Regions from separate parts of the Pseudomonas cavernicola genome, predicted to be linked through region 3. Evidence: riboswitches for the same ligand, from Rfam matches in the RefSeq annotation. Region 3 holds a riboswitch; each other region holds the start of a gene.

Region 1 (4,416 bases), 720 kb from region 3:
GGGTATGTCCGCTTTCCGTGTCGCGTGGGTCGAGCAGGCTGGCATTGGCCGAGGCGCGCCAACCCAGCACATTGCGTTCGAGGCTGAGCTCGAGCCCCTGCAGGCGCGCGGTGTTGAGGTTGACCGCACGGTAGATGTAGTTGATCGGGTCGTAGAGCTCGGTGCTGATCAGGTCGCGTACCTCGTTGCGATAGGCCGCCAGGCTCCAGCGCGTATCCCAATGCTCACCACGCAGCTGCACCTCGTAGTTGCGCGAATGCTCGGGTTCGAGATCCGGATTGCCGATGTAGCCATTGCCGTCGTTGGGCCAATACAGCTCGTTGAAGGTCGGCGCGCGGAAGCCCTCGCTGTAGGAGGCGATCAGGTCGATAGCGGAGTCAGCCAGCGGCACGGTCACGGCGGTGTTCCAGCTGTTCTGGCTGCCGAACTGCTGGTTTTGGTCATGCCGCAGGCCCAGTTCGGTGGAGAAAAGCTCGCCCTGGAAACGGTGCTGGATGAACGCGGCCTGGTTCCAGCGGCTTTGCTGGTCGAAGGCGGTGGTGCTGTGCAGTTGGTCCTCATACCAGTCGGCGCCGAGCAGCAGGCTGTGGCTGTCGTTCAACTGGAGGGTGTTGAGCCAGCTCGCCGAGTCGCGGTAGGTGTTGAACACGTTGTGTTCGTCGCTCAGCTTGTCCTGGCTTTGCTGGCGGTTTTCGCTGTGGCCGAGTTCCAGGCGGCTGTTCCAGGCATCACTGAGCTGGGCATCGACGAAGCCGGAAGCGGCGCTCAGGGTGAAGTCGCTGGAGGGCTGCTGTGGAAAACTCTGGAAGGTGGCCATGTCGAAGCGGCCAAAAGGGTTGTCGAATTCGCTGCGGCCACGCTGGTCCAGTACGCTGAGCCCGGTCTCCAGCTGTTCATTGAGCTGATGGCTGAGATTGAAGCTCAGCGCCTTGTTGCGGTAAGCATCGTGATCCGCGTCGGAGTCGAAGGAGGGCCCTGTGCGGTCGATGCCGGCGGTTTCGTCGAGGCTGGTGTTGAGGCTGAAACGGGTCTGCTGATCGCCACCGGCAAGCCCCAGGCTGCGCTCCCAAGTGTTGTTGCTACCGGCGCCCAGATGCAGACGCGGCTGCAGACCCTGCTCGCCGCGGCGGGTGAAAATCTGGATCACTCCGCCGATGGCATCGCTACCGTACAGCGCGGAGCGCGAGCCGCGTACCACTTCGACGCGCTCGATCTGCTCAATGCTGAGGTATTGCAGGCTGGCGCCGCCATCGGATGCCGAGCCAATGCGTTGGCCATCCACCAGCACCAGGCTCTGCGTATTGCCCGTGCCGCGGATCAAAACTGAGGCAGTGCTGCCGCGGCCACCGTTCTGCACGACTTGTACGCCGGGCACGCGGGTCAGCAGTTCGGTGATCGAGCTGGGTTGCAGGCGGTCGATATCTTCGCGCGTGAAGACGCTGGTTGCCGCAGTGGCTTTGCTCAGTGGTTCGGCCACACGACCCGAGGTGATCACCAGCGGCGGGAGTTTCAGCGCATCGCCAGGTTCGCTGAATTCTTCGGCCTGGCTGGTCAGCGGTAAGAGCACCGCAGCCAGGGCGAGACGGGACAACTTCATTAATAAAGCCTCAAAAGTACTTAGAAAACTTTTGAGGAGGGCAGGGACAAGCGCAGGCGTGGAATGGCCGGGATGAGCTGGCGCCTGCGCTTGACGATGATGCCCTCCGCAACACCAGTCACATCCACCAGGGCCGGTCTCCGGGCTCTCGACCGAAAGCGAACTTTCCTGCCCGATCGCCTTCCCAGGAAAATCCCAGTGGCATCTTGATCTGGCATGCAGCGCAAAGGCTGTGATCGATTACCGTTGCGGGGGCAGCGCCGGGATTGCTCGTGATACGAGCGCACCGGCTTCCCGTTTAAGGCCTGACAGGATCAGGCGCACCTCGGCGGAACTCGCAGGCTGTTGAGAAACTACTGCGCTCGGATATGCTGCGTTGAAAGCAGGCTCAGAATGCTCATTTACGCACAGTAAACTGCGCCTCTTCGCCTGATTGACTCGCTGCGCTCACCCTAGCGGGCCAGCCTTTGGCTGTTACTCCGCTTCGCTGCGTTGCGCCTTGCCTGTCCTTCGCTCGCTACGCTTCTCAGCAGCCTGCTAAAACGCCGCGCACCTTAATGCGCGGTGGTCACCAGCACAAGCGAAAGCCCGGTGGGTTAGCGTGAGCCAGCTTCAAGTTGCGCCAGGCGGGTGCGCACGGACGCTTCGATGCCGGCGGCATCCAGGCCGCATTCGGCGAGCATGGCCGCCGGTTTGGCGTGCTCGACGTAATAGTCGGGGAGGCCCAGATGCAGGATCGGCTGCAGCAGGTTCTCACGGGCGAGGAATTCGCTGACGGCCGCACCGGCACCGCCCATCACCGAGTTCTCTTCGATGGTCACCAGCAGCTCGTGGCTGGCCGCCAATTGGCGTACCAGCGCCTCATCCAGCGGTTTGACGAAGCGCATGTCGACCACCGTGGCATCCAGGTTCGCGCCGACTACCAGGGCGTCGGCCAGCTGTACGCCGAACACCAGCAAGGCGACTTTCTGGCCTTGCCGCCGCACCAGGCCCTTGCCGATTTCGAGTGGTTCGAGTGCCTGCTCGATCACTGCGTTCGGGCCGCTGCCGCGCGGGTAGCGCACCGCCGCCGGGCCTTGGAACAGATAACCGGTGGTGAGCATCTTGCGCAGTTCGTTCTCGTCGCTCGGGGTCATCACCAGAATGCCGGGGATGCAGCGCAGGTAGGAGAGGTCGAAGCTGCCGGCGTGGGTCGGGCCGTCTTCACCGACCAGACCGGCGCGGTCGATGGCGAACAGCACGTCGAGGTGCTGCACCGCCACATCGTGAATCAGTTGGTCATAACCGCGCTGGAGGAAGGTCGAATAGATCGCCACCACCGGTTTGGCGCCTTCGCAGGCCATGCCGGCGGCGAGGGTCACGGCGTGTTGCTCGGCAATCGCGACGTCGAAGTAGCGCTGCGGGAAGCGCTCGCTGAAGGCCACCAGATCAGAGCCTTCCTTCATCGCCGGAGTGATGCCGGTCAGGCGCGGGTCCGTCTCGGCCATGTCGCACAGCCACTGGCCGAACACGCTGGAGTATTTCGGCCCGGCGGCCTGCTTGGGAACAGAGAGGGCGGCGCTGGCCGGAGCGTTAATCGGCTCCAGCTTGGTGATCGCGTGATAGCCAATCGGGTCCAGCTCGGCCGGGGCGAAGCCTTTGCCCTTTTTGGTGATCACATGGAGGAACTGCGGGCCTTCCAGGTCGCGCATATTGCGCAGCGTGGTGATCAAGGTCGGCAGGTCGTGGCCGTCGATCGGGCCGATGTAGTTCCAGCCCAGTTCCTCGAACAGGGTGCCGGGAACCAGCATGCCTTTGGCGTGTTCTTCGGTCTTGCGGGCGATTTCCCAGGCGCCGGGCAGGCGTGACAGCACCTTCTTGCTGCCCTCGCGCATGCTCGCGTAGGTGCGGCTGGAGAGGATTTTCGCCAGGTAGTTCGACAGGCCGCCGACGTTGTGCGAGATCGACATGTCGTTGTCGTTGAGCACCACCAGCATGTTGGCTTTGACGTCCGAGGCATGGTTCAGCGCCTCGAAGGCCATGCCCGCGGTCAGCGCGCCGTCACCGATCACTGCCACCGATTTGCGCTTGCTGCCTTGCAGTTGCGCGGCGATGGCCATGCCTAAGGCGGCGCTGATCGAGGTGCTGGAGTGGCCGACGCCGAAGGTGTCGTACTCGCTCTCGCTGCGCCGGGGGAAGGCGGCGATGCCGTCCTTCTGGCGTAGCGTGGTCATCTGCTGGCGGCGGCCGGTGAGGATCTTGTGCGGGTAGGCCTGGTGGCCGACATCCCATACCAGACGATCTTCCGGGGTATCGAAGACATAGTGCAGCGCGATGGTCAGCTCGACCACGCCGAGGCCGGCACCGAAATGCCCGCCGGTCTGCCCGACCGTGTAGAGCAGCTCTTGGCGCAGTTCGTCGGCGAGCGTCTCCAGCTCCGCCTCGCCCAGCCGGCGCAACCCGGCCGGCATCTCTGCGCGGTCGAGCAGAGGCGTTACGGGGCGTTCGCGGGGAATCTCGTGAAACGTCGTGGGCATCAGGCAGATCGTTATAGGTATAAAAGATGCGGCAGTTTACCCGAATCGCCGCAAGCTACCCAAGTTGGCCGTCGCCCTAAGACGAGGAGTGAGGATTACTGCGCTAACGCTGAGTTGTCGTTCAGTGCAATTTAGTAATCCCACCGCCCACGTAGCGGCCGAGTGATCAGGCCAAAGGCCTAGAGCGCGACGACCTTGGACGCCGCGCGCCAGCTCTTACCAGGTATCGACAAACGCGCGCTTCTTGCCTTCGCGCTTGGCCGAGCGCGGCGCCGCGTTGAGGCCACGCAGCAGCCAACTGCG
Region 2 (4,416 bases), 1.4 Mb from region 3:
ACGCCGCTGCTCAAGCGCCTGCGCGAGGAAACTCAAGCCTTGCCCATGGCGCGCTGGCAAATCGCCCCGGAGCAGGGTCAATTCATGGCGCTGCTGGTCAAGCTGAGCGGTGCCAAACGGCTGCTGGAAATCGGCACCTTCACAGGCTACAGCGCACTCTGTATGGCCAGCGCCATGCCGGAAGATGGACAGCTGATCTGCTGCGACCTGGCCGGTGACTACAACGTTACTGCCCGTCGCTACTGGCAACAGGCGGGGATGCATGAGCGCATCGACCTGCGACTGGCACCGGCGCTGGAAACCCTGAGCCAGTTGGAGCGAGAGGGGCGGAGCGAAACCTTCGACCTGATCTTTATCGACGCCGACAAGGCCAATTACCCGGTTTATCTGGAACATGCCCTGGTGCTGGCCCGGCCTGGCGGTTTGATCCTGTTCGACAACACCCTGTGGAGTGGGCGAGTGCTGGAGGCCAACCCCGACAGCGCTGACACCCGCGCCATCCAAGCCCTCAACCGTCGCCTGAAAAATGATCAGCGTGTGGATTTGTCTCTGTTGCCCATCGGCGATGGCCTGACCATCTGCCGTAAACGCTGATAGCAGTGCTGGGCGTGGGCGCATGAGTTCGCCTCAGCAGCTTTTTCCAACGATGTGCTCGAACAGGCTTGACCGCGTCCGCCTGCCAGCGCCGACCCGCAGCCGGTGAGCTATATTCAGCCCGTCTTAGGGCCGATAGCTCAGCTGGGAGAGCGCCACGTTCGCAACGTGGAGGTCGGGAGTTCGATCCTCCTTCGGTCCACCAAATCCAAAGGCCGGAACCCATTGGGCCGGCCTTTTCCTGGACTTCAACAGGTCAGAACTTTGGAGTCCCAAAGCAGTACTTCACCAGTACCTGGCGGCCTGTTTGGTTAATTCAATTACTTAAGGAGGTTCGGGATAAATGAGTAACTGTCGTTCCCGCGATGGCGGGACAAAAGCACGCAGTGCGTTGAACGCCCAGAGGGCGGCCTCGGAGGGGTGAACGTAGTGAATAACCCAGGAGGCCACGGCCTTTCTGGATGCCCGCCTGCGCGGGCATGACGCTTCGTTCAATATTTCCTTGGAATAATGAACCAACCGCTTGGGGCGCTAGCCGGAGCATCTGAAGGCTGGATAAGGTCTTTGGCGGTCACCACCGGCGGGGCAAAGTGCGCAGTTTGGCGGCACCGCTGCAGAGTTCAGTTGCAGCCTGGCCACACCAGCCCTAAGGTCGCGTTGACGCTCCATCCCCAACCCTCTACCCTGCCTGCCTTGCTTCAGGTGCCCCCCCAGTCTTAGCGCCGAGGGGGTGAAACAGGGAAGCCGGTGCGTTCTGCGCGTTGATTAGTAAATGATCAACAGCCGCAAACAATTCCGGCGCTGCCCCCGCAACGGTAGGCGAGTCAAGAAGCCGCTTTATAGCCACTGTGCTCTGCACGGGAAGGTGCGGTTTTGCGAACACCTCATCTCGAAGGTGTTCCGCTCGTAAGCCCGGAGACCGGCCTGTCGCAGTCCACGGCATCGCGGAGGGCGTTGTCTGGCGTGTGGGCTGCGCTGTGCCGCCTGTGCGTCTGCTGTTCTCCGCGAGCTTTACCCAGCCCGAGTCGTGTGGGCGAGAGTGGTGGAGATACTGTCTCGATGAGTAAGTCCTTTCTGGCGCCAGTGCTGCCTAGCTGTTCGGCAGTGGTGAGAATTTTCCCGCCGCACACTGGGCGGTATTCTTTCTGGCCAGTCTGTCTCGACACCCCTTTCGCGCTTCCAGCAGTGTTTTTGGCAGCCTTCAACGTGCAGCAAGGTTCTGAGGTGAAACGATGAGCGAGTCAGCAGAAAGAGATACCCGCCACAAGGCTCGGATGGAGCGCAAAAAGGCCCTGGTCGATGAAAAGATCGCCCAGGCGCAAGACGAATACGGTCTGTTGCTGGTGCACACCGGCAATGGCAAAGGCAAAAGCAGCTCGGCCTTCGGCATGGTCGCCCGTGCGTTGGGCCATGGCATGAAGGTCGGCGTGGTGCAGTTCATCAAAGGGGCGGCGAGTACCGGCGAAGAGCGGTTCTTCCGCCGCTTCCCCGAGGAAGTCAGCTACCACGTGATGGGCGAGGGCTACACCTGGGACACGCAGGATCGCCAGCGCGATATCGACAAAGCCGTCGCCGCCTGGGCGGTTGCCAAGCAGCTGTTGAATGACCCCGAGATCGGCCTGGTGGTGCTGGATGAGCTGAATATCGCGCTCAAACACGGCTATCTGTCGCTGGAAACCGTACTGGCCGATATCGGTGGTCGTCCGCTGTTGCAGCACGTGGTCGCCACCGGCCGTGGTGCGCCACCCGGCTTGATCGAGGCGGCGGATACCGTGACCGAAATGGGCATGCTCAAGCATGCGTTCAAGTCCGGCGTGAAGGCGCAGAAAGGGGTGGAGTTTTGAGGTTTTCTGTATGAGCGCCGAACGCCAATGCCCGGCACTGTTGATTGCCGCACCGGCTTCCGGCCAGGGCAAGACCACTGTCACCGCAGCTCTGGCGCGCTTGCATTCGCGCCAGGGCAAACGGGTACGGGTATTCAAGTGCGGGCCGGACTTTCTCGATCCGATGATCCTCGCCCGCGCCAGCGGCGCGCCAGTCTATCAGCTGGATCTGTGGATGGTCGGCGAGGTGGAAAGCCGCCGCCTGCTTTGGGAAGCCGCTGGCGAGGCCGACTTGATTCTGATCGAAGGGGTCATGGGCCTGTTCGATGGCACACCGTCCGCCGCCGACCTGGCGCGGCATTTCGGCGTGCCGGTAATGGCGCTGATCGATGGTTCGGGCATGGCCCAGACGTTCGGTGCCATGGCCCACGGCATGGCAACGTTCCAGGCGGATCTGCCGTTCTCCGGGGTGCTGGCCAACCGCACCGGCAGCATCCGCCATGGCGAGATCCTGCGTGACTGCCTGCCCAAGCACATCCACTGGTACGGCGCCTTGCCGCGCAGTGCCGCGATCGAACTGCCGAGCCGGCATCTGGGCTTGGTCCAGGCCGAAGAGCTGGCCGACCTGGATGCCCGTCTGGATGCCGCCGCCGATGCCTTGGCCGCGAGTGCCGACGTTGGCTTGCCGGCGCCGGTGAGTTTTGCCGCTCCCGAGCTGTTTGAGAGCCAGCCCATCGAAGCGTTATTGGCCGGCGTGCGCATCGGTGTCGCGCGGGATACTTCGTTCGCTTTTCTCTACCAGGCTAACCTCGATCTGCTGCGTGAGCTGGGCGCCGAACTGATTCAGTTTTCGCCGCTGCAGGATGCCGGTATCCCCGAGGTGGATAGCCTTTATCTGCCTGGTGGCTACCCCGAGTTGCACCTGCAGCAGTTGGCGGCGAACCAGACGATGAACTCGGCGATTCATGCCCATCACGCCGCCGGCAAACCGATCCACGCCGAGTGCGGCGGCATGCTCTACCTGCTCAAGGGGCTGACCGATAAAGACGGTGAGCGCGGCGAGCTGCTCGGCCTGCTGCCTGGCGAGGCGCTGATGCACAAACGCCTGAAGGCGCTGGCGCTGCAGGAAATCGAATTGCCGGAAGGGCGCCTGCGTGGCCACACCTACCACTATTCGGAACTGGACTGTGCCCTGGAGCCGTTGGCTCGTGGTGTCTGCCCGACTTATAAACGCACGGCCGAGGCGGTTTACCGGATCGGCCGGCTGACCGCTTCCTATATTCACTTCTATCTGCCGTCCAATCCCCGGGCGGCTGCGGCCTTGTTCTTACCATGAGCGAGTCGACTGCATGAGCCAGCACGCTTTCAGCGAAGCCGAGCGCGCGGCGGTGTACCGCGCAATTGCTGAGCGCCGCGACATGCGCCATTTCAGCGGCGGCCAGGTTGCGCCCGAGCTGCTGGCGCGTTTGCTGGAAGCGGCGCATCAGGCGCCGAGCGTCGGGTTGATGCAGCCTTGGCGGTTTATCCGCATCACCCAGGCCGGCTTGCGCAGCGCCATTCATGGCTTGGTGGAAGAGGAGCGGGTGCGCACGGCCGAGGCATTGCAGCAGCGCTCGGATGAATTCATGCGGCTCAAGGTCGAGGGTGTGCGTGACTGCGCCGAGTTGCTGGTGATGGCGCTGATGGAAGGCCGCGAGGCGCATGTGTTTGGCCGCCGCACCTTGCCGGAAATGGACCTGGCTTCGGTTGCCTGCGCGATTCAGAACCTCTGGCTCGCTGCTCGTGCGGAGGGCCTGGGCATGGGCTGGGTGTCGTTGTTTGACCCCGAGGCCTTGGCCGCGCTGCTCCACTTGCCGGCTGGGGCGAAACCGGTGGCGGTGCTCTGCCTGGGCCCGGTGCCGGAGTTTTATCCGGTGCCGATGTTGCAGCAGGAAGGTTGGGCCACGCCGAGGCCGCTGGCCGAACTGGTGTTCGACAATCAGTGGGAAGAGCGGCAGTG
Region 3 (4,416 bases):
CGGCGCTTGGCCTGGGCGCCTTCGCCCGGATCGTTGACGATAAAGGGATAGACGTTGGGCATGGGCCCGAGCAGCGCATCCGGCCAGCAGTTCTCCGACAGGCCGACGCTCTTGCCCGGCAGCCATTCCAGGTTGCCGTGCTTGCCGACATGCACCACGGCATTGGCGCCGAAGACTTGCCGCAGCCAGAAATAGAACGCCAGGTAACCGTGGGGCGGCACCAGGTCGGGGTCGTGGTACACGGCGCTGGCATCGAGCTGGTAGCCACGCGCCGGCTGGATGCCGACGAAGGTCAGGCCGAAGCGCAGGCCGGCGATCATCATCCGTCCGCCATGGTCGACTCGGTACATTGGATCCTGCTCGGGTTCGCCCCAGCGTTCGCGCACGGCCAGTTGGTTGGCGGCGGGCAGGCGTTCGAAGTGTTTGCGGTATTCGTCCAGCGCCAGGCTTTGCGCACAGGGGCGCAGGTCGAGGTTGTCCAGGTCGTTGGTCACCCCGCCCAACAGCAGGTGGATCAGCGTGGTGCCGCTGTCCGGCAAACCCTGCACCGGATAGCCCTCGGCTTGCAGGGCACGGAGGATATTCAGTGCGGCGGCCGGCGTATCCAGGCCGACGCCGTTGCCGATGCGCCCGTCGCGGGTGGGGTAGTTGGCCAGCACCAGGGCGATGCGTTTGTCGGCACTCGGCACGCGTGCCAGTTCGACCCAACGCCGCGCCAGCTCGGCGACGAAATCCATCCGCCCGGTTTCGGCCTGGTAGCAGACCACATCGCTCTGGCTGCGCTCGCTGCGCCAGGCCAGGCCCTTGAAGCTGATGGGCCGGGTGATGATGCGGCCGTCCAGCTCGGGCAAGGCGATGTGCATGGCCAGATCACGCGAACCCAGCCCCTGGGGGTTGTCGCGCCAGAGCGGTAGGTTGTCGAGGGCGCAGATGGCTTGCAGCACCGGTACATTGCGGCGGAACGGGCGCAGGTTGGGCGCCTCGGGGTTGGACTGGGCGAAGCCGGTGGTGTTGATGATCAGTGCGGCGTCCGTTTGCTCGAGCAAATCCTCCACCACCTTCAGGCAGGCTGCCTCTTTCAGGCTGGCCACGGCAATCGGCAAGGGGTTGAGACCCTGAGCCGACAACCGTTGGCAGAACGCGTCGATGAAGGCGGTGTTCGCCGACTGCACATGGGTGCGGTAGAACAGCAACCCGACCACCGCCTGCCCAGCACGCCAGTCGGCTTGCCAATGGCTCAGTGCGGCGTTGGCCTGTTGCGGGTGATAGAGGCCTACGCGCGGCAGCGGCTGCGGTTCGACCCAGGGGTAATCGGCACCCAGCCAGGTGCTGGCGAGGTAGTGATAGAGCTGCCTGGCGTTGTCTACCCCGCCTTGGCGCAGGTACTGCCAAAGCCGTTCGGCCTCGATGGCGCTGACGTTGCCCAGCGCCGTCAATTCCGGATCGTGGCTGTCGTCGCCCGGCACCAGGATCAGTTTGGCGCCGCGCGCGGCGAGCTCGACCAGACGCTCGACGCCGTAACGCCAGTAGCTGATGCCGCCATGCAGGGAGATCAGGATCAGCTTGGCGTGTTGCAGCACCTCGTCCACATAGAGGTCGACCGACGCATGGTTTTGCAGCTGTGCCGGGCTGGCCAGGCGCAGGCTCGGATAGTCCGCCGGCAGATCCCGCGCCGCCTCGGCCAACAGCGACAGGTGCGAGTCGCCGGTGCAGAGGATCACGACATCGGCCGGTGTCTGTGCCAGATGGGCGATGCCATCGGCGGGGACGAAACCACCGGGCTGGGTGCGCAAGAGGTGCATAGGGTTACCTCCCTCTCCCGTTTACGGGAGAGGGATCGAGGGAGAGGGTTATAAGCCCACTGATAGACAACTGGCCCTCTCCCCAACCCTCTCCCGTAAACGGGAGAGGGAGCAAACGTGGCGTGATGCTCACAGCAACGAGGTCTTCAGCTCGTTGCTGATAAGCGCCTGGTCTAGCTCCTGGCCGATCACCACCAGATGGCTGGTGCGGCTTTCATCGGTGCGCCAGGCGCGATCGAAATGTTTGTCGAAACGCTTGCCGACCCCTTGGATCAGCAGGCGCATGGGCTTGCCGGGAATCGCCGCGAAGCCCTTGATGCGCAGAACGCCATGGCGCTCGACCAGGCCATTGAGGGCGGTCAGCAGCAGCGCTTCTTCCACTTCCGGCAGCTCGACGGCGAAGGAGTCGAACTCGTCGTGGTCGTGCTCTTCGTGGTCTTCCAGATCGTGGTGGGTCTTGCGGCCGTCGATGTGCAGCTCGGTTTCCGAATTCAAGCCCAGCAGGATCGAGATCGGCAGCTCGCCACCGCGCGCTTCGATGACTTTCACCGCCGCCGGCAATTCTTCCGCCACTTCTGCACGGACGGCGGCCAGCGCTTCAGGGCTGAGCAGGTCGGCTTTGTTGAGGATGACCAGGTCGGCGCTGGCCAGTTGGTCGGCGAACAACTCGTGCAGCGGCGATTCGTGGTCGAGGTTCGGGTCTTCACGGCGCTGGGCGTCGACCTGATCCGGGAAGGCGGCGAAGGTGCCGGCGGCCACGGCTGGGCTGTCGACCACGGTGATGACCGCGTCGACGGTGCAGGCGTTGCGGATTTCCGGCCAATTGAAGGCTTGCACCAGTGGTTTGGGCAACGCCAGGCCGGAGGTCTCGATGAGAATCTGGTCGAGGTCGCCACGCCGCGCCACCAGTTCACGCATGACCGGGAAGAACTCTTCCTGCACGGTGCAGCACAGGCAGCCGTTGGCCAGCTCGAACACCCGGCCGACGGCTTCTTCTTCACTGCAGCCGATCGAGCATTGCTTGAGGATTTCGCCGTCGATGCCGAGTTCGCCGAACTCGTTGACGATCACCGCGATGCGTCGCCCTTCGGCGTTGTTGAGCATGTGTCGCAGCAGGGTGGTTTTACCGGCGCCGAGAAAGCCGGTAACGATGGTGACGGGAAGTTTGGCCAAGGTTTTCATGCGTCGCGCAGCCCTGTTCAGATCGAAGCGAAATCGGATCGGCGGGCATGCGGGACGAGCGTAGCGGAGCACCAGGGCCCGCATTGCGAGTTCGCCACCGGATCACCCCGCCCGGTTGTCGTAAAAAGCAGCTCGAAGGCAGGTCTCCTGGCTCACGACCTGGCCCGCTCTCCTAATCAGGGGCCCCTCTCTTCGCCTTCCCGCGTACAGCAGTGGCATTGGAAGAGATCAAGTCGCTTACAGTTGCGGGGGCAGCCACGGCGTTCAACCGCGTTCCCTCTTAGCTCTGGCGCTAGCAAGCTCTGCCCAGAGAACCTCGAAGCGGCAAGGCTACGCAGTGCGTGGAGATGGGTCAATTCAGGTTGTGGGAAACAAGCGCCTATGGGGAGCTATCCCCAGGCCTACTGCATGCAGCGGTGCGCCGAAGTTGACGCTCTACCGGTGTTCGTGATGTTCTAGAAAGGCTGTTTCAGGTGTCTTGCGCGGTCGTGCGCAAGGTGAAACGGGAAGTCGGTGCGCCCCTTGGGGCTAGTCCGACGCTGCCCCCGCAACGGTAAGCGAATGGTGGGATCGAAAAACCACTGTGCTACGAGTCATTAACAGGCTCTTGGGCATGGGAAGGTGAATCCCACAACACTGTGGATGTTCGCATCCAGCAGTCATCGCAAGCCCGGAGACCGGCCTGAAATCATTACAGTTTGGCAAACCCGCGGTGGGCGGGCGCAAGCCGGAAGCTCGAGTGCATTCGCAGTCGACTCCTCGTGCGTTCCCTTCTGCTACGTTTTCATTTCCAGTTCAGAGGGAACGGTCATGTCCACTAGCACCCTGACACATTCTGTCGAGGCCAGCGCCTCGCTATCGCAACGCCTGATCCTGGCCATCGGTGCCGGCCTGTTGGGCGCACTGCTGGTCTATTTTGCCGGCTTCTCGCAGATCGATGCCGTACACAACGCGGCGCACGATACCCGACACAGCTCCGCATTCCCGTGCCACTGAGAGGCTTGCCATGATCAAGCGCATCGCTCAGACGGCCGGCTTCAGCGGGCTGTTGGCGGCACTTTTACTGACTCTGTTGCAGAGTTTTTGGGTCGCACCGCTGATTCTTGAAGGGGAAACCTACGAGAACAGTGCACCGGCCACCGAACAGCCCAGCGAACATACGCATGAGGCCGGCGTTGCCGCCCATGAGCACAGCGCCGAGGCCTGGGCGCCGGAAGATGGCTGGCAGCGCGTGCTGTCCACCACCGGCGGTAATCTGGTGGTGGCGGTGGGCTTCGCGCTGATGCTGGCCGGCCTGTACAGCCTGCGGACGCCGGGCCGGAGCTGGGAAGGCTTGCTCTGGGGCCTGGGCGGTTTCGCGACCTTCAGCCTGGCGCCTTCGCTGGGCTTGCCGCCGGAATTGCCGGGGACTGCCGCCGCCGATCTGACACTG

What was found. Region 3 has a riboswitch for cobalamin ahead of cobW (cobalamin biosynthesis protein CobW). Riboswitches for the same ligand answer to the same signal wherever they lie in the genome.
Region 1: another riboswitch for cobalamin. It lies ahead of D3879_RS02195 (TonB-dependent receptor domain-containing protein); the one in region 3 lies ahead of cobW (cobalamin biosynthesis protein CobW).
Region 2: another riboswitch for cobalamin. It lies ahead of cobO (cob(I)yrinic acid a,c-diamide adenosyltransferase); the one in region 3 lies ahead of cobW (cobalamin biosynthesis protein CobW).

What each region holds. Positions count from the first base shown of each region.
Region 1 is NZ_QYUR01000002.1:408,042-412,457, reverse strand. It holds gene D3879_RS02195 (TonB-dependent receptor domain-containing protein) at 1-1,597, opposite strand, end outside; cobalamin riboswitch at 1,712-1,940, opposite strand; gene dxs (1-deoxy-D-xylulose-5-phosphate synthase) at 2,194-4,113, opposite strand; gene D3879_RS02185 (acetyl-CoA carboxylase family protein) at 4,330-4,416, opposite strand, start outside.
Region 2 is NZ_QYUR01000002.1:2,559,998-2,564,413, reverse strand. It holds gene D3879_RS12195 (O-methyltransferase) at 1-594, shown strand, start outside; tRNA gene D3879_RS12190 (tRNA-Ala) at 724-799, shown strand; cobalamin riboswitch at 1,278-1,536, shown strand; gene cobO (cob(I)yrinic acid a,c-diamide adenosyltransferase) at 1,827-2,438, shown strand; gene D3879_RS12180 (cobyrinic acid a,c-diamide synthase CobB) at 2,449-3,753, shown strand; gene bluB (5,6-dimethylbenzimidazole synthase) at 3,767-4,416, shown strand, end outside.
Region 3 is NZ_QYUR01000002.1:1,130,732-1,135,147, forward strand. It holds gene cobN (cobaltochelatase subunit CobN) at 1-1,802, opposite strand, end outside; gene cobW (cobalamin biosynthesis protein CobW) at 1,932-2,984, opposite strand; cobalamin riboswitch at 3,105-3,318, opposite strand; cobalamin riboswitch at 3,439-3,684, shown strand; gene D3879_RS05600 (CbtB domain-containing protein) at 3,795-3,980, shown strand; gene D3879_RS05605 (CbtA family protein) at 3,991-4,416, shown strand, end outside.